DNA from 4 places in the Pseudoalteromonas sp. 1CM17D genome. Region 1 is predicted to be linked to each of the others. Evidence: predicted binding sites of a transcription regulator. Region 1 holds the regulator's gene; each other region holds the start of a gene.
The links. The regulator sigma-54, encoded in region 1, starts transcription at its own class of promoters, with help from an activator protein. The targets are predictions, from matches to a motif close to GTTGGCACGNNNNTNGNNT.
Positions count from the first base shown of each region.

Region 2: the regulator sigma-54 is predicted to act here: its motif matches at 1,765-1,783, upstream of MSC25_RS03210 (NarK family nitrate/nitrite MFS transporter).
Region 3: the regulator sigma-54 is predicted to act here: its motif matches at 2,046-2,064, upstream of dps (DNA starvation/stationary phase protection protein Dps).
Region 4: the regulator sigma-54 is predicted to act here: its motif matches at 2,172-2,190, upstream of fliS (flagellar export chaperone FliS).

Region 1 is NZ_JALNTP010000008.1:47,716-52,049, forward strand. Features, by position in the region: gene MSC25_RS14195 (HPr family phosphocarrier protein) at 1-112, opposite strand, end outside; gene rapZ (RNase adapter RapZ) at 153-998, opposite strand; gene MSC25_RS14205 (PTS sugar transporter subunit IIA) at 1,018-1,470, opposite strand; gene hpf (ribosome hibernation promoting factor) at 1,475-1,762, opposite strand; gene MSC25_RS14215 (RNA polymerase factor sigma-54) at 1,790-3,289, opposite strand; gene lptB (LPS export ABC transporter ATP-binding protein) at 3,359-4,084, opposite strand; gene lptA (lipopolysaccharide transport periplasmic protein LptA) at 4,081-4,334, opposite strand, start outside.
Region 2 is NZ_JALNTP010000001.1:721,472-725,805, reverse strand. Features, by position in the region: gene MSC25_RS03220 (ATP-binding cassette domain-containing protein) at 1-794, shown strand, start outside; gene moeB (molybdopterin-synthase adenylyltransferase MoeB) at 834-1,592, opposite strand; gene MSC25_RS03210 (NarK family nitrate/nitrite MFS transporter) at 1,879-3,348, shown strand; gene MSC25_RS03205 (bifunctional protein-serine/threonine kinase/phosphatase) at 3,362-4,334, shown strand, end outside.
Region 3 is NZ_JALNTP010000008.1:151,562-155,895, reverse strand. Features, by position in the region: gene MSC25_RS14740 (DUF2189 domain-containing protein) at 1-647, shown strand, start outside; gene MSC25_RS14735 (nucleoside-binding protein) at 737-1,516, opposite strand; gene dps (DNA starvation/stationary phase protection protein Dps) at 2,128-2,643, shown strand; gene MSC25_RS14725 (alkaline phosphatase PhoX) at 2,893-4,260, opposite strand.
Region 4 is NZ_JALNTP010000002.1:400,968-405,301, reverse strand. Features, by position in the region: partial or broken gene MSC25_RS05455 (IS3 family transposase) at 1-336, opposite strand, end outside; gene MSC25_RS05450 (sigma-54 dependent transcriptional regulator) at 448-1,884, opposite strand; gene fliS (flagellar export chaperone FliS) at 2,244-2,645, shown strand; gene MSC25_RS05440 (hypothetical protein) at 2,650-2,946, shown strand; gene fliD (flagellar filament capping protein FliD) at 3,038-4,334, opposite strand, start outside.

The DNA of each region.
Region 1 (4,334 bases):
GGTGTAAGGTGATTTTAGCATCAAACTGCACAGCTAATTGCGCAAGGACCGTTGCCGCTCTGGCGTGTAAGCCTAATTTATTTTTTATTAAAAATGTGTCTTCACAGCGCATAAATTACTATACCTAAACTGAACAGGTTATTATTTTAAGGTTACTTTTCTTGCTCACGATGACGAATTTTGACATTCGGATGCGTCATAGCAAAGCTCTCACCAATGGCTTGCGCTAAATAAACCGAGCGATGTTGACCACCAGTACAGCCAATTGCAATAGTGAGGTAACTACGGTTATTGCGCTCTAAGTGTGGCAGCCAAGTTTGTACAAAGGTTTGAATTTGCCAAGTGAATTTTTGCACTATGCTGTGATTTGCCAAAAAATCTTTTACTGGTTGATCAAGGCCCGTAAGCGGTTTGAGTTCAGGCTCCCAGTGGGGGTTTGGCAAAAAGCGAGCATCAAAAACATAATCAGCTTCTTTAGGTATGCCGTGTTTAAAGCCAAACGATTCAAATGTTACAATAAGTTGCTTATCTTTTTTACCCAGTATTTTTTCGCGAATTGACTCTGCTAATTGGTGCACACTTAAATCGGTGGTATCTAGCATAAAGTCAGCGCGTGTTACGAGTACATCAAGCAGTTCTTTTTCTTTTTTTATTGCTAAATCAAGCGGCAGTGAATCGATGGATAAAGGGTGTAATCTGCGTGTTTCTGAAAAACGTTTGATCAGTGTTTGATCATCACTATCTAAATAAAACAGTGTGGGTTTAGCAAAGTCAGGAAGGTACTCGAGAATATCGTTAAATTCATCTTGTTCTTTGGGGATATTACGAACATCTATACTAACGGCTATTTTGTCATAGTTATCTGAAACACTTCGCACTAAAGAGGGCAGTAAGTTGACCGGAATATTATCTACGCAATAATAGCCTAAATCTTCAACCACGCGTAAAGCAACCGACTTACCTGAACCAGAACGGCCGCTTATGATAATTAACTCCATTTATAGCCCTTAGTATTTACTACGATTGATCAACAATTACTTGATACAGCTCTGCATCGGTTTTAGCACTACGCAGCTGTTTACAAAATTCTTTGTTGCTCAGTTTATCAGCTATGGTTGCCAGAGTCTTTAGGTGCTGTTGGTTATCGCCATCTGGTACGATGAGTGCAACAAAAATATCAACAGGGCAGTTATCAATAGCATCAAAGTTAACAGGCGTGTCGCTAACAAGTACTAAAGCCAGCGGCTCTTCTACGCCACCCATTCTGCCATGAGGAATGGCGATACCCCGGCCAATGCCAGTACTGCCTAGCTTTTCTCTACTTGCCAGCGCATTAAGAATATCTTGTTGTGGTAAGTAGGGGAGCTTTTCATGAGCAAGCTCACTGATAAACTCTAAAATTCTTTTTTTACTACTAAAAAGGACCGCAGCTTTGCTGCAGTCCTGGCATACTAATGTACTTAATTTCATAATATTAGTGTCTAGCAAGCTTCTCTTTATGTTTTATGACTTGACGATCGAGCTTGTCAATCAACGAGTCTATAGCGGCATACATATCTTGGTGCTCTGTTGAGGCAAATAAATCTGCGCCACTTACATGAATAGTCGCTTCTGCTTTTTGGTTGAGTTTTTCTACATCGAGAATGACATGCACATTGCTAATATGATCTGAGTGCCTTTCTAGCTTTGCAAATTTATTATTTACATAGTCTCTAAGTGAATCAGTTACTTCTACGTGACGACCAGTTAGGTTTAGTTGCATAAGCATTTCCTCTTTGTTTTTTACGTCTTATATCAAACTCTTTCTCTGATTTGACGGTGGAATAGCTAGCGATTCACGGTATTTTGCTATTGTGCGTCTAGCTACTTTAATTCCTTGCTCTGCCAATATATCCGCAATTTTACTATCACTCAATGGTTTAGCTGAGTTTTCCGCGGCAATTAGCTTTTTAATTAGGGCACGTATTGCGGTTGATGAACACTCTCCGCCGTTTTCAGTGCTTACGTGGCTTGAGAAAAAATACTTAAGCTCAAAAATACCACGTGGCGTATGCATATATTTTTGCGTAGTAACACGCGAAATTGTCGATTCATGCATTTCTACCATTTCAGCAACATCGTTTAAAACCATTGGCTTCATGGCTTCTGGGCCATGTTCAAAAAATGCTTGTTGCTGTTTTACAATACAGTTTGTTACTTTGAGCAGCGTGTCGTTTCTGCTTTCAAGGCTTTTTATAAACCATTTAGCTTCTTGTAAGTGAGAGCGAATAAATTGGCTATCACCACTTGATTTTACGGTACGTGACATAGCCGCGTACTGACTATTTACGCGTATTTTTGGCATGCTATCTGGGTTTAGCTCTACCACCCAGCGGCCTTTTATTTTTTTAACCGACACATCTGGTATTACATACTCCGACTCTTCCCTTACTATGGTATCTGCAGGTTTTGGGTTGAGGGTATGTATTAGGGTCATGACCTCTTTAAGCTCGTCTTCTTTAAGCTTAGTCTTTTTCATTAATGTACGATAGTCGCGTGCCGCTAATAGATCAATGTGATCGGTTAAGATCATTTTAGTTTGTTCTATAAAAGGGGTGTCTTTATCAAACTGGTTTAGCTGAATACACAAGCACTCTTGTAAACTGCGCGCGGCTATACCTACAGGGTCAAATAACTGAATACGCTTTAAAACGGCTTCTATTTCATCAAGTTCAACTTCAACTTCGTCATCGTTTTCTTGGTTAAAGCTTTCTAAAATTTCTTCGCAACTTAGCGTTAAAATACCCGAGTCATCTACAGCTTCTACAATGGCAATAGCAATGGCTTCATCAGTGGGGCTAAAAGGAGTAAGCTGAAGCTGCCACATTAAATACTCATGTAGCGTTTCAGTAGAGGCACCTTGATAAATAGACTCATCTTCTGGCATTGGGCCTGAGGATGCCGCAGGGGCTGCGCTCATGTACTCATCCCAAGTTACATCCATTGCCATATCATCGCTAACGGTGTCTTTATTTAAAGCTTCGCCACTGTCTTGCTCGTACTCGCTGGTTGTATCGTCAGCCGATGCGCTTACGGTTACATCATCCGTATCTGCTTTTTGTTCATTTTTTCCAGCCGACTCTTCCGTGTAATCTTGCTCTTCTACTTCTAATAGCGGGTTGCTATCAAGTGCTTCTTGTATTTCTTGCTGGAGATCCAATGTACTGAGCTGCAGCAAGCGAATCGCTTGTTGCAATTGTGGAGTCATTGTAAGTTGCTGGCCCATGCGCAGCTGTAATGATTGCCTCATGTATCTCTAACAATCCTTTTATGTTGTTATAATTAATATTAGCAGATGCTTGTAGGTGTGGCTTAAATGTTACAGCCTAAATTGCTCGCCTAAATAAACATCGCGTACAGTTTTGTCATTTAATACGTGTTCTGGGGTGCCAGATGCAATTAGCTCCCCATGAGAAACAATGTAGGCTTTTTCACAAACATCAAGGGTTTCTCTTACATTGTGATCGGTAATTAATACGCCAATGCCACGGTTTTTAAGATGTTCTATTATTTTCTTTATATCTAACACTGAAATCGGATCAACACCAGCAAAAGGCTCATCCAATAAAATAAATTTAGGGTTTGCTGCCAGTGCTCTGGCAATTTCTACACGGCGGCGTTCACCACCAGAAAGCGCCATACCTTGGCTATCGCGAATATGCTGAATACTAAATTCATCAAGTAAGTTGTTAAGCGTTTCTTCTCGCGCGGCTTTATTGAGCTCTTTACGCGTTTCTAAAATAGCCATTAAGTTTTGATAAACTGTCAGCTTTCTAAATATTGATGACTCTTGCGGCAAATAGCCAATGCCTAAGCGGGCGCGGCTGTGCATAGGTAATAACGTAATGTCGTTATCATCAATAGAAATTTTACCTTTGTCGCTAGGTACTAATCCTACAATCATGTAAAAGGTGGTGGTTTTACCTGCGCCATTAGGGCCCAATAAGCCAACAATGCTGCCGGCTTCTACCTCAAGGCCTACATTTTTTACAACTTGGCGGCCTTTATAGCTTTTTGCTAATAGTTCTGCTTTTAAGGTGCTCATGGTTGACCTTCGTTACCTGTTTTTTCTTTAAGTTTTGCTTCAACAGGCACTAAAATTGTGTGGACACGATCCGTGGAGTTTTCGTCTTTTTCTGCGCTAATAAGCTGCTGCTGCATATCGTAGGTAATACTTTTAGCATTAATTTTTTGACCGGCTTGTGCGACTTCAGCATCGCCAACAAGCGTTAAAAAGCGCTTTGCTACGTCGTAACGTACTTCGTTTGCACTGGCGCTCATTACGGTACCATCGT
Region 2 (4,334 bases), on a different contig from region 1:
ATTTAAATGTGATGGGTAATTTACTGTTTACTCACAAGCATTGTAAAAATAAAAGTAACAACCTAACGCCTGATCAGGTAATTGATTTATTAGCACTAAACCCATTACTAAATCGTGATGTGTCGGGGCTTTCGGGCGGGGAGCGCCAGCGCGTAATTTTTGCAAGAACACTACTAAGTGGGCAATCTGTTGTTTTACTTGATGAGCCATTTAGCGCCTTAGATTGGTCAACGCGTTTTACTATGTTGGGGGCTATTCAGCAACTTAATAAATCCCATGGTATTAAATTTATTATTGTTAGCCACTCTTTAAAAGAGCTACTTTATTGCAGCGATACATTACTTCATATAGCGAAAGGCAGCGTGCTCCAGTGCGGTGCAACACAAGAAGTGGTGCAAAGTATTTATACAAATAAGAGCCAAACGCCGCTCAGTATACTTAGTTATAGTAAGCCTGAATTTAATGATGCTTTTGGTCTTTACCAGCTTACTCTTAGTAATAGCCAACAGCATTTATATGCAGTGCCTTCGCTGGTAAAACAAAACCATAAGTTAATTATAGAAAGCAGCCAAATAACCTACAACAAAGTAAAACCAATTAACGAGAGCAGTGCAAACGTGCTAATAGGTATACTTGAAAATGCCCAGCAGCTTGATGAGCAATGGTTGCTAACTGTTAATGTAGATACGCAATTACTGTATTGCGCGGTGTCTAAAAGGCAATGGCAGCAAAGCGCTGTAAGCCTAGGCGAGCAGATTTATTTGACAATAAATAACCTAGAAACGCTAAATTAGGCTTTTAAAAGCAGTCATGTATTTACAAAATGTACTAAATTAAGCACTGCAAACAGGGCAGTGCTTATTTTTAACAATGTTAAAACGGTTAAACTCCATACTCAAACCATCTACAAGTAATAGCTGCTCGGTGAGTTTACTAGGCAGTCCTGCAATAATTTTAAGTACTTCAGTCGCTTGAATACTGCCAATAAGCCCTACAATAGGAGAGAGCACCCCTGACTCTGAACAGCTTTGAGTTTGTTCGCCAAAGAGCTGTGACACACACCCGTAGCAATGGCTATTAGGCGCCATTGTAAAGCAAGCTACTTGTCCCTCTAACCTTATGGCAGAGCCCGAAACCAAGGGCGTACGGGTGTTATAGCAGGCGCTGTTGAGCAAATTACGTGTTGCTAAGTTATCAGTGCAGTCAATAACTACATCTACTTTGCTAAGTAATTGTTCAAGGCGCGAATTTTCATTTAAAAATTCATCAATAGTGTGGATCTCTATTTCATCATTTAACTGAGTTAACTGTTCTTTTGCACTGTGGGTTTTTAAGCACCCAACATCACTTTGTTTATAGAGCACCTGCCTTTGCAAGTTAGTTGCATCAACCACATCGTTATCTACAAGCGTTAAAGTACCTACGCCCGATGCCGCTAAGTACTGCGCAACTGGGCAACCTAATCCACCTAACCCCACAATAAGAGCATGACTTTGCCATATTTTTTCTTGTCCATCTATATCTAGCTGAGGAAGCATAATATGGCGAGAATAGCGTAATTGCTGCTGATACGTTAAAGGGGGTTTTTGCATTAATGAGTTCTCATAATTTTTTTTAACAATACCAATTAGTTAAAACCTAGAGCAAGTAAAGCTTAAAAATTCTTTGCACTGTTTACGCCCAACAAAGCTGCTTAAATAGTGCAAAGCGAAATAAATATTAATTCCCAAAAATATAAGTAACTGAAAAACCTACCTATTAATTGTTGGCTTAGTAATTGCTGAAAGCGGTTAACGTTAATTTAACAATCGTCGCAGTGTTATTACTACCAAAGTCGTACTCACTGCTTAAAATAATAATCGTTACAAGGAAAAAAACATGCAACCGAGTTCTGGGTTTAATCTCATATCGTTTAGCGGAAAAATGAAAATACTACATTTAAGCTGGATGGTGTTTTTTATCTCTTTTTTTGTATGGTTTAACCATGCTCCATTATTAGGGGCAATAGCGGGCTCGCTAGGTATAACTATGGCACAGGTAAAAACGCTGCTCATTTTAAATGTGGCCTTAACCATTCCGGCGCGTGTTGTTGTTGGCATGCTGACAGATAAGTTTGGTCCGCGTATTGTTTATGCCGCTTTACTTATTTTATGTAGCATACCGTGTTTTATGTTTGCTATGGCCACCACATTTGAGCAAGCCGCTATCGCGCGTTTTGCACTAGGCTTTATTGGTGCAGGCTTTGTAGTGGGCATTCGTATGGTGAGCGAGTGGTTCCCGGCAAACGAGTTAGGTACAGCAGAAGGTATTTATGGTGGCTGGGGTAATTTTGGCTCGGCTGCCGCTGCCATGTTACTACCTGTATTAGCGCTTATGTTTGGCGGCGACGATGGCTGGCGCTATGCCGTTGGTTTAACGGGCGTACTTAGCGTTATTTTTGGTGTTATTTGGTACATAAACGTAACCGATACACCAAAAGGGGGTACATACTTTAAGCCTAAAAAAGTAGGCGCAATGGAAGTAACCAGTAAAGGTGACTTTGTATTATTGCTTATTATGAAATTACCTATGTATGGCGCACTGGCTTTACTTACTTGGAAGTTGTCTCCTACAGGCGCTAATTTAATTTCTGCCAATTTTGTTTTAGCCGTTTATGCATTTTTAGTGCTGTTATACGCTTACGAGGTATATAAAACCTTTGATATAAACGGACATATCTTTAAACAACCCGTGCCAGAATCACACCGCTACGAATTTAAACAAGTAGCTGTACTTAATATTTTATATTTTACTACCTTTGGCTCAGAGCTGGCCGTTGTATCTATGTTGCCATTATTTTTTATGGAAGTGTTTGGCCTCGATATGGTGTACGCAGGTTTACTGGCCTCTGCTTATGCGTTTATGAATTTAGCCTCGCGCCCGGGTGGTGGTTGGATCTCAGATAGAATGGGTCGTCGTAAAACACTTATTGTTCTTACCTCAGGGTTAGCTGTAGGTTACTTTGTTATGGGCTTAGTTGACGCTAGCTGGCCACTTTGGCTTGCTGTAGCTGCTGCCATGGCGTGTTCGTTCTTTGTGCAAGCTGGTGAGGGAGCGGTTTTTGCTGCTGTGCCACTTATCAAACGCCGCTTAACAGGGCAAATTGCAGGTATGACAGGCGCTTACGGTAACGTTGGCGCGGTGGTGTATTTAACGGCGCTCTCATTAGTGGATTACCAAACTTTCTTTATGATTATTGCTGCCAGTGCATTGTTAGGTTTAGGGGCGTTATTTTTCATGAAAGAGCCAGATGGGCACATCACAGAAGTAAACGAAGATGGCTCTGTTGAACTTATTTCAGTGACTTAAGGCAGCGTTAACCATGTTTGATGAAACCCAACACGCTCAAGTTCGTAATAATACGCTAGATGTTTCTTTTGGTGGGCACAGTGCCGCGGGCATAAAAGATGAAAATCAAGATGCGTTTGCTGCTTTAAATACTGAGCACGAACAACAAGAAACAAAAGGCGCTATTGCGTGCTTAGCGGATGGGTGTTCATCGGCTAAAAATGCCAAACAAGCATCGCAGCTCAGTGTTACTCATTTTATAAATGAGTATTTAAATACACCCGACAGCTGGGCGGTCAAAAAATCGGTTTCTAAGGTTTTAGCTAGCTTAAATCAGTGGTTATATTCGCAATCAGTTAACTATAACCACTTAGGGCAACGCCAAGCTGATTGGATGACCACCTTTACGGCGCTTATATTAAAATCAGCTACGGGGTATATATTTCATTTAGGGGATACTCGCATTACGCGTTTACGCGATAATCAAATGGAAGCGATAACGCGGGATCATAAAGTAAACGATACGCTCACTCGTGCTTTAGGCGCGCAGTCACATCAAGAAATTGATGTTTACGAAGTTGACCTAAAAGCCGGCGATATTTACATACTGACTTGCGATGGTGTGCATGATGTATTGCCTTATAATGAAATTGCCAACGAAATAAACGCCCATAACAACTTAGAGCAGGCAGCAAGTGCCATTACCTCACGCGCTATAGCACAAGGCAGTGATGATAATGTGAGTTGTTTATTAGTGAAGGTAAATAGCATTGCGCAGCAAAATCTAGATGAGCTTTATCAATCGTTAACGCAGCGAAAAATACCACCCGCATTAGAGGTTGGCCAAATAATTGATGGATATACGGTTATTCGTAAAATCAACGAAAGCAGCCGATCGCACATTTATTTGGTACAACTAGCACCTGATGCACCCCCCGTTGTATTAAAGGCACCCTCGGTTAATTTTGAAGACGATATACATTACCTTCAAGGCTTTATACGCGAAG
Region 3 (4,334 bases), 100 kb from region 1:
GCCTTATTTACGGGGTAATATTTACCCTTATTCCTGTTGCTATTGTTTACTGGGCAATGTTTACAGGTACATATTTAGTAATACTGCCTGCAACCGTGGCGTTTGCATTAATAGGCCCAGCCTTCGCGGCAGGCCTTTACGATGTAGCATGGGAGCTTGAAAAAGGTCATAAACCCACACTTAGCCACTCTATAAAGTCGATGTTTAGAAACCCAGTAGGCGAATGGGGCTTTGCAATAATGCTAATGGTTATCATGATTGCTTGGATGCGTTTAGCTGCGCTTGTGCATGCTTTATATCCTAGCCACGCCAATCCCACCTTGGAAGAGTTATCGGCGTTTTTAACGTTAGGCAGCATAATAGGAGGGGTATTACTGGTGACTGTATTTTCGCTTTCTGCTTTTGCTCCACAAATAATGATGGAGCGCCGAGTAGATATTATGACCGCTGTAATAAGCTCTATGAACGCTGTAAAAACTAACTTTGCCGCTATGGTGGTATGGTCAATTTGTATATTTTTATTGGTAGCTGTTGGTTTTGCTACCGGTGCCACGGGCTTTATTGTAATTATGCCTTTACTTAGTTACGCCAGTTGGCATGCTTATATTGCAGTTATTAAAACCAAAAAACCTCGTGGTTACGAGTAACAACCAACCACTTAAAGTTCCAACCACACTGACTAAAAATAGCGCCAAAAGGCGCTATTTTTTTATCAGACTAGCAAAGCAAGCTTTGCTTAAAATACCCAAATAGCATGTAAAAAGGGCTGGTTTTCTATTTTATTAGTCCCTAACTTGTTGTACCAATAGCGCCACTCTACCCCTACCATCAACTGCTGCGGGTTTAAATTAAAGTTTTGCCCTACATCCCAATGCACAGCGGGTTGAGCAAGCAACCACTCATTAACTTTATTGCCTAGTTCGTCATCACGCCCAGAAATATATTCTACGTGGCCGGTAAAATAAAATGCTTGGCTAGCTAGTGTAAAAGGTGCACCCCATGCAAGGTCTATAAAAATGCTGTTGTCTTGCTTGGCTAGCTGATCTTTTTGCACGCCGCCGTTGGCATCAATATAACCTGCAAAAGTAGTTGTTAAAAAATCAAAGCCTGGGGCATCCCAGCTGAGCTTGATGCCTGGGGTATATTTCATTAACCCCTCTTCACCGGCGTTTATACCAAACACTAAACCTGTGTCTTTTATTGCACCATAACGCACAGAGGTATCAAAGGCTTTTGATAAGCTAAGTGTTGTGTACCACTCGCCATATATACCCGTATCTTGAAAACCATCACTAAGGCTGTCGTTTAAAAAGTCGATAAAAAAGTAGTTATCACCTAAGTCATGCTCTGAGGCATGCTCTATGGTGTAGGTGCGTGTAAATGACGACTCCCCGGTAAAGGGATTTAAGGCATCGCCAAAATTTGTGTGAAGCTGTGTGACGCTCCAATTTTCTGCTAGTGCTGAGTGAGACAAAAGCAGTATAGATGTTGTAAACAGTGTTTTTAAAAAATTCATGATTTATTTACATAACCCCAATTAAAATGCGGCGGGAGTATATCAGTGAGCATTCACCAACTAAAGAGATTAAATAAGCACAAAGGCTGATTTTTAAAATCTAAGCAGTAAAGCCCAGTAGCGCGGCTTTAAAAGAGCAGCGTTAGCCCTGTATAAAACACCTGAATTAATCATTACGCAGGTAATAAATAAGCGCCTTTATATTTTGTATACCCTTGCTTAGCTTATTTACTGGGTTTTATTTAGAGGTTTTAGCGCGTGCAATATTAAGGTGAGCTTTAAAGGCAATTTAATAACGGCGTGAATTGTAAGACTAAGCACATTAGGTAGCTGTATTACACAGACTATGTCTTATTGAGCATAAACAAATTTCAACTCTTTCGATAAACAGCCACAGCTTTTTTATTACTGTGCACAATTTACAAAAATAAGTGCATAAAATTCATATTCTACGCCTCTCCCTTTTTAACCTTACGTACCCAAGTAAAAACAAAACATTAAATATCAATAACTTAAAAAAATAAACTTGGTAGGCATAGGCTTTGCTTCATGTATTGCAAGTTAAATGGTAGCAATGGCTACATACAACAAATTACACAACGGGAGACATTATGAGTAACTCACAACACCCAATTGAATTTACAGCCCCAGGTATGGATAACGAATCAGCAAAAAAAACAATTGAAACACTCGATAACCGACTCGTAGCGCTTTTAGACTTACAACTTACTTTAAAGCATATTCACTGGAATGTAGTAGGCCCAAGCTTTATTGGTGTGCATGAAATGTTAGACCCACAAGTCGATGCTATTCGCGAAATGACCGACACCATCGCAGAGCGTATTGCTACATTAGGCGGTACGCCACAAGGTACACCTAAGTCAATTGTAGATCGCCGCACATGGGAAGAATACTCATTAGGTAAAGCCTTTGTAGTAGAGCATTTAGGTGCATTAGACAAAGTATACAGTGGCGTAAACGCCGACCACCGCAAAGCCATTGGCACGCTGTCTGAATTAGACCCAGTATCAGAGGATATGATCACCAGCCAGCTAGGTGACTTAGAGCAGTTTCAATGGTTTGTACGTGCACACATTGAATCGTCTGCAGGTAAACTAAATCATTAATTTATTACCCACTTTGCCATACAAGGAATGTTAATAAGAGTTAAAGGACTAATAAAGATACAAGGATACGTTACATAAGTAGGTACAGGATGAAGTGCAAACTACAAGGACCCGTTGCTTATTACATAAAGGATGTAGTAAATGCACCAAGGATGATTAAAGCTTGCTAAGGGATTTGGTAAACCTACAAGGATTGTTAAAATACAAACGCCTAGTATAGGCATGCTAAGCGTTTGTATTTTTACCACTTTAAAGCTTAAAACTATCCCAAGGACCAGTAATAGCCAACGTTTTAGTTGGCATGTATACGTTTACAAACAAGGTTTGCCCGTCAGGTGAAAAACACGCCCCAGCAAGCTCTGTTTGCGCATGCAATTTAGCAAAGTTATACACCTCTCCTTTAGGTGTTACCCCGCGTAAATGGTTATTCACCGTGTCTGTGTATTGATCCTCACATACAATTAAATGCCCGTTAGGTGCTACCGTTAAATTATCACCAAAGTTGTATAACGACTCGTTTGTACTTTCTACAAATAGTTGTATTTTACCAGGCTCATTTTGCTCTAACTCAGTGCCTTCGTTTTTTGAAGGTGTGTACTTCATTACCTGACCTAACTGCTTTTTGCCCCCATTAGTACAGCAAAAATAAAGCTCATTTTTACCCCAATGTATTCCCTCTCCTCGTGCAAATAAGGCTGCACCTTTTTTATAACCTTGCTTACGTAGGTCATCATTTGGGCTTTTAGGGTCTGTGAGCGTTATCCATTCAACTAAAAGGTCGCTGTGTAGTGGCATGGCCGGTGAATCCCAATTTCGGCTATCAAACTGAGGCTGGTTTTTAATTACCATAGCTTGCAATGTGCCGCCTTTATTTAACTTATCGCGATGATGAGGAATAAACCGATAAAACAAACTATCGCCTCTATCTTCAGTTAAATAAACAATACCGGTTTGTGGGTCTATTGCGGCGGCTTCATGATTAAAGCGGCCCATATCATATAATGGCTCTGGCTTAATTAAGCCTTTGGCGCTGGCTGGTACTTCAAAAATGTAACCGTGAGATTGAGACAAGCCATCGCTTTTATCCATAACGGTTTCTTCGCAGGTTAGCCAACTGCCCCATGGCGTTACACCACCTGAGCAGTTTCTTATTGTGCCACACAGCGATAAATACTCTTGCTCTCGTTTTTGCTCTTTTAAGTTATAAATAATATGGCTAGTACCCCCAGGCAAAGCTACACCATTTTTAAATGAATCATAGGCTAAGGGGGTTTTGTGATTACTAATTAAATCAGACGCTTTATTAATGTGTTTAGGTTGTAACTCATGGTTACGTATAAGGGCTACGCGTTCGTTATCTAATGCAATACAACCCATGCCATCGGCACGGTCGGGTACGTCTAAACCATCATCCATTTTATCGCCAAGTGCCGATATAACCCGATAACTAAAGCCTTTAGGTAAATCTAATAAGGCCTGAGGGTCGGCTATTAATGGGCCATAAGCAGGTAACTTTGTTGTTACTTCAGGTAAAGCAACGTTACCCATTGCGCTGCGCGATAAGCCAATAAACGCAAGCGAGCCTGCACTTAATAAAAACTCTCTTCTAGAAACCATTATTTTATTCCCGTGTTTTTTTATTAAATCTATAGTAAAGGAAATAACCCGCTAGAAGTGCGGCGCTTTGCTAA
Region 4 (4,334 bases), on a different contig from region 1:
TGGTCTTATGAATATATTGAAACCTTATTCTTTTAGACTGTCGAAGTAGGCCCTCGCCTTTTTTAGTACGTCGTTCTCCAACTGTACGTCCTCAAGCTGCTTTTCAAGGTTACGAACTTGACGTTCAAGGTCTTTATATGACTTTTCTGGACCATGGTTTTTAAGTGGCTTAGGCTCTTTTCTTGAGGTCATTTTACTTCTCTAACTTGACAACATATCGGGATGAATACCGTATTTCTTAGCGGTCATTTTAACGGTACCGTGTGAGTCTAATGACTCCTGCACCACTTTTCTTTTAAATTCCTCTGTATGTTTACGAAACGCTTTTACTTTCATGAGAACTGACTCCTAAATAGGTGTCTACTTTTATGGAGTCAGATCAGTAAGCAAGAAATTAAAAGAGCCAAACTCGGTAATTTGTAGTGGTTCGGCACTTGCTAAATTTGGCTAATCTCGCGATAGATTGTACTTTTTCATTTTTTCAACAAGCGTTGTACGCCTTACACCTAATATTTCTGCGGCGCGCGCAACAACGTAATCAAAACGCTCTAACGCTTGGGTAATTAAGCTTATTTCAAGCTCTGCTAAATAATCTTTAAGCTCTATACCTTCTTCGGGTAATACGCCAGATCCCGGTTGGCTGAATTCAGGCTCAGGTTCATTATCATAATCGCTAAAGCCTGAGCTAAAAATATCGTTAAAGGCATCTTTTTCAAGTAGCTCTTCAGGGTATTCTGGCTCGTATGCGTCTACCTCGATGTAGCGATATTTATTGGGTAAATCGGGTACATCCACTACTTTTTCAGGGAACATAATCACCATGCGCTCCACTAAATTAGCAAGCTCTCGGATATTACCAGGCCAAGCATGTTCTTTGAGGCTCTCAACCGCGCGCTCTGTAAATTTAGCCGACGTACCACTTTGCTCATTAACACGGCGCATTAGCTCTTTAAGTAATAAAGGTATGTCGTCAGCACGTTCATTAAGTGACGGGTTTTCAATAGGAAACACGTTTAAACGGTAATATAAATCTTCCCTAAAGCTGCCCTTTTCAATCATTTCCTCAAGGTTGCGATGAGTAGCGGCGATAACCCGTACATCTGCTTGAATCGCTTTTGTGCCACCTACACGCTCGTAGCTGCGCTCTTGCAATACACGCAATAACTTTACTTGCATTTGTAGCGGCATATCGCCAATTTCATCTAAAAACAGCGTACCGCCTTGCGCTAATTCAAACCGCCCTTTACGTGCAGAAATAGCGCCGGTAAATGCCCCTTTTTCGTGACCGAATAGTTCGCTTTCTAGCAACTCTCCAGGTATGGCACCACAGTTTACTGGTACAAATGGCCCCGTATTGCGTTTAGATAATAAATGGACGTTACGCGCAACCACCTCTTTACCTGTACCCGACTCACCTAAAATAAGCACGTTTGCATCGGTTTTAGCCACCTGCTCAATTAAAAAGCGTACGTTTTTAACAGCATCGGTTTCGCCAACTAAACCATCAAATGTTTTGTGTGGTTTATGCTGCTTGTGGCTACCAGGCAACATACGTTGGTACTGTTGGCAGTCGTGTAATAACTGTGTGGTTACTTCGTGATTAAACGGCTCACAAATTAAGCCCACTACATTAGCAATACTTAATAAGGGCTTGAGTGTTTCACCAATCAGTAAAAAAGGCAGGGTTGGAAAACGCTTAATTAAGCTTTCATGATCTAAGCTTTGCAATGCACCTAAAATAACAATGCATTCTTGTTGTTGATACTTACTAGATACTTGTTCAAAATCACTTTCGTCAAGCAACTGCACAGCTTCCCCAATAAAGGTAAGTGATGCATGTAATCCTATTGCACGGTTATTATTATTATCTAAAATCAAGATCATAGTTAGCGAGCCATAATTTCACTAATTCATTTTATTAGCTAAATTGTAAGCGAGATCTGAATGGATGCAAGTAATAGCGGCGGTTTTTTGACATAAACGCCAAAAAATAGACGGATTAGTAAAATCAATCATACTTAAGAATTAATCATTAAGTATCAGTTTATATAAACCCAATATAAAAGCTTACTAAAATTTTAAAGGACAAATTACCCATTATACAAAATATATAAGCTATTATTTACTTAAGTTGAAAGCAGCAGTGCCGATAACTATACGATAGTAAAACGTTTGGCATTAATATTGCTTTGTTTTGATATTAGTTTTACATAATTTTAGTAGTTAAATTTTAGGATTTTCCCATGGCACATGTCTCACTGAAAAAATACAGTCAAGTTCGTGCAAGTAACATTGCAGAAATGGCGCCGTATGAACAAATAAACCTTATTTTTAGTAATATTATTGGTCGCTTAGCCGCTACTAAGGGTTTTATTGAACGCAAAGAAATAGAAAAAAAAGGCGAAAACCTCTCAGCATGCATTTTATTATTAGGTGCACTGCAAGATGCGCTTAACTTAGAAGTAGAACAAGATCCTAGTATTTCTGATAATTTATTGGCACTTTATGACTACTGCCAAAGGCGCCTTGTGCAAGCAAATGTAGATAATGACATTGAGATTATTTCTGAGGTAGCTGGCATTATTAAAGAAATAAAAGAAGGCTGGGATAGTATTCCTGTCGATCAGCGTATTCCTGCGGTATAAACTAATGGCTTTAGAGCAAATAGGCAAAGCTGAGTACATCAATCAATTACTCAGCCAAATTGAAGTATTAGTGCAAAGCAACAAAGCTGATGACGCCACGCCAATTATGGATACTTTAAATAGTGAGCTTAAGCGCTGGTGCGAAAGCGATAACCCGCCTAACGCCGAGCAGCTTATGGCAGTTCAAACCACCATAAACAACATTAGTAAACAAGCAAATGCTGTAAAAAATGAATCATCTAAAGCCATAATTAAGCAAAAAAAAACAGGTAAAGCTATCTCTGCCTACAAATCAGTTTAACTAAGTATCGCACAGCGCTATTTAAACTTAATTAAGCATAAAAAAACCGTTTATAAAACGGTTTTTTTATAGGCCTAACGAATTTTACTGGTTATGAATTGTTACTCACCACACCAGGCATATTTTCAAGCTGCGCTTGCACATAACTACTTGTAGAGTTAAGGCTCGCGACTAGTAAATCCATGGCGTTGTACTGAGCGTATAACCTGTCAGATAACGACTCCATTTTACTTGTTAAGCTTTCACGCTGATCATCAATATCTTCAAGTTGATTTGTTTTACTGTCTATACGATTTTGGATAATACCGTCGGTGTCGGTATAAAAGCTCATAAGTTCGTCAAATGATTGGGCAAAACCGCCTTCGTCTTCGTCATCACCTACAAAAAACTGTTGCACTAAATCAACATCAGAGTCTATTTGCTCATCCAGTGTCTCTGTATTAAGTGTCAGTACTCCATAACGGTCTGTTTCAACCCCTAATTGTGAAAGCGATAATGAGTTACCATTCCCTAAATCCACAGAGTCGGTTATTTGTTCTCGTAATTTAGACATTACACCGCGAAGTAACGAGTCACCAGCCATAACACCAGCACCTTCAGAACTTGACGCTCCTAGTGTATTACTTAATGTTAAGAGCTCATTATAACTGGCAATAAACCCATTTAAACCTGTTTTTATATTGTTGTTATTTTCGGTAACAGATAAGTCGCTTATATCATCTTCTGCACCGTGTACCTTTTTGGCTGTAATATCTATACCATCAATTACGTTACTAAATTCATTCGTATTACTTGATACCGTTAATGTGCCATCAATTGTTATTTGTGCATTTTGTGCAGCGTTTACTTCTGTTAGGTTTGTAGTATGGTTTAGCGGGTCTGCGTCAGATACATCGTAAGCTAAACGCGAAAGTCCACCAGTATCGGTATTGTTTCCATCTTCATCTTGAACAGTAATAGTAATTGCATTGTCTTCACCAGTTTCTTTACTAGTAAGTACTAAATGCTGGCCATCATCACTGGTTACTATAGTCGCCACAACCGAGTCATTACTATCGCTGCCCGTAAAGGGGCCGTTATTAATTTGGTCGCGTAAATCTTCTAAGGTATTAGTTGCAGACAGAACAGTGGAAAAACTGTTTTCACCAGAACCAATTGTAATTACACCGGCGCCAATTGCCTCATCGGCAGCAAATGCAGGAGATGACAATTTATGAGCTTGCGCTAATGCATCTACTTTTACATCGTAACTACCTGGCTGAGCGTCTTCATCTGCACTAATCGATATAAAGTCATCATTACCAGAGGTACTACGCTGTTGATAGTTATCACTATCGCCTAATGCTTCCATTGATGTTTGTACTTTTTCAAGGGCAGACTTTAATGCG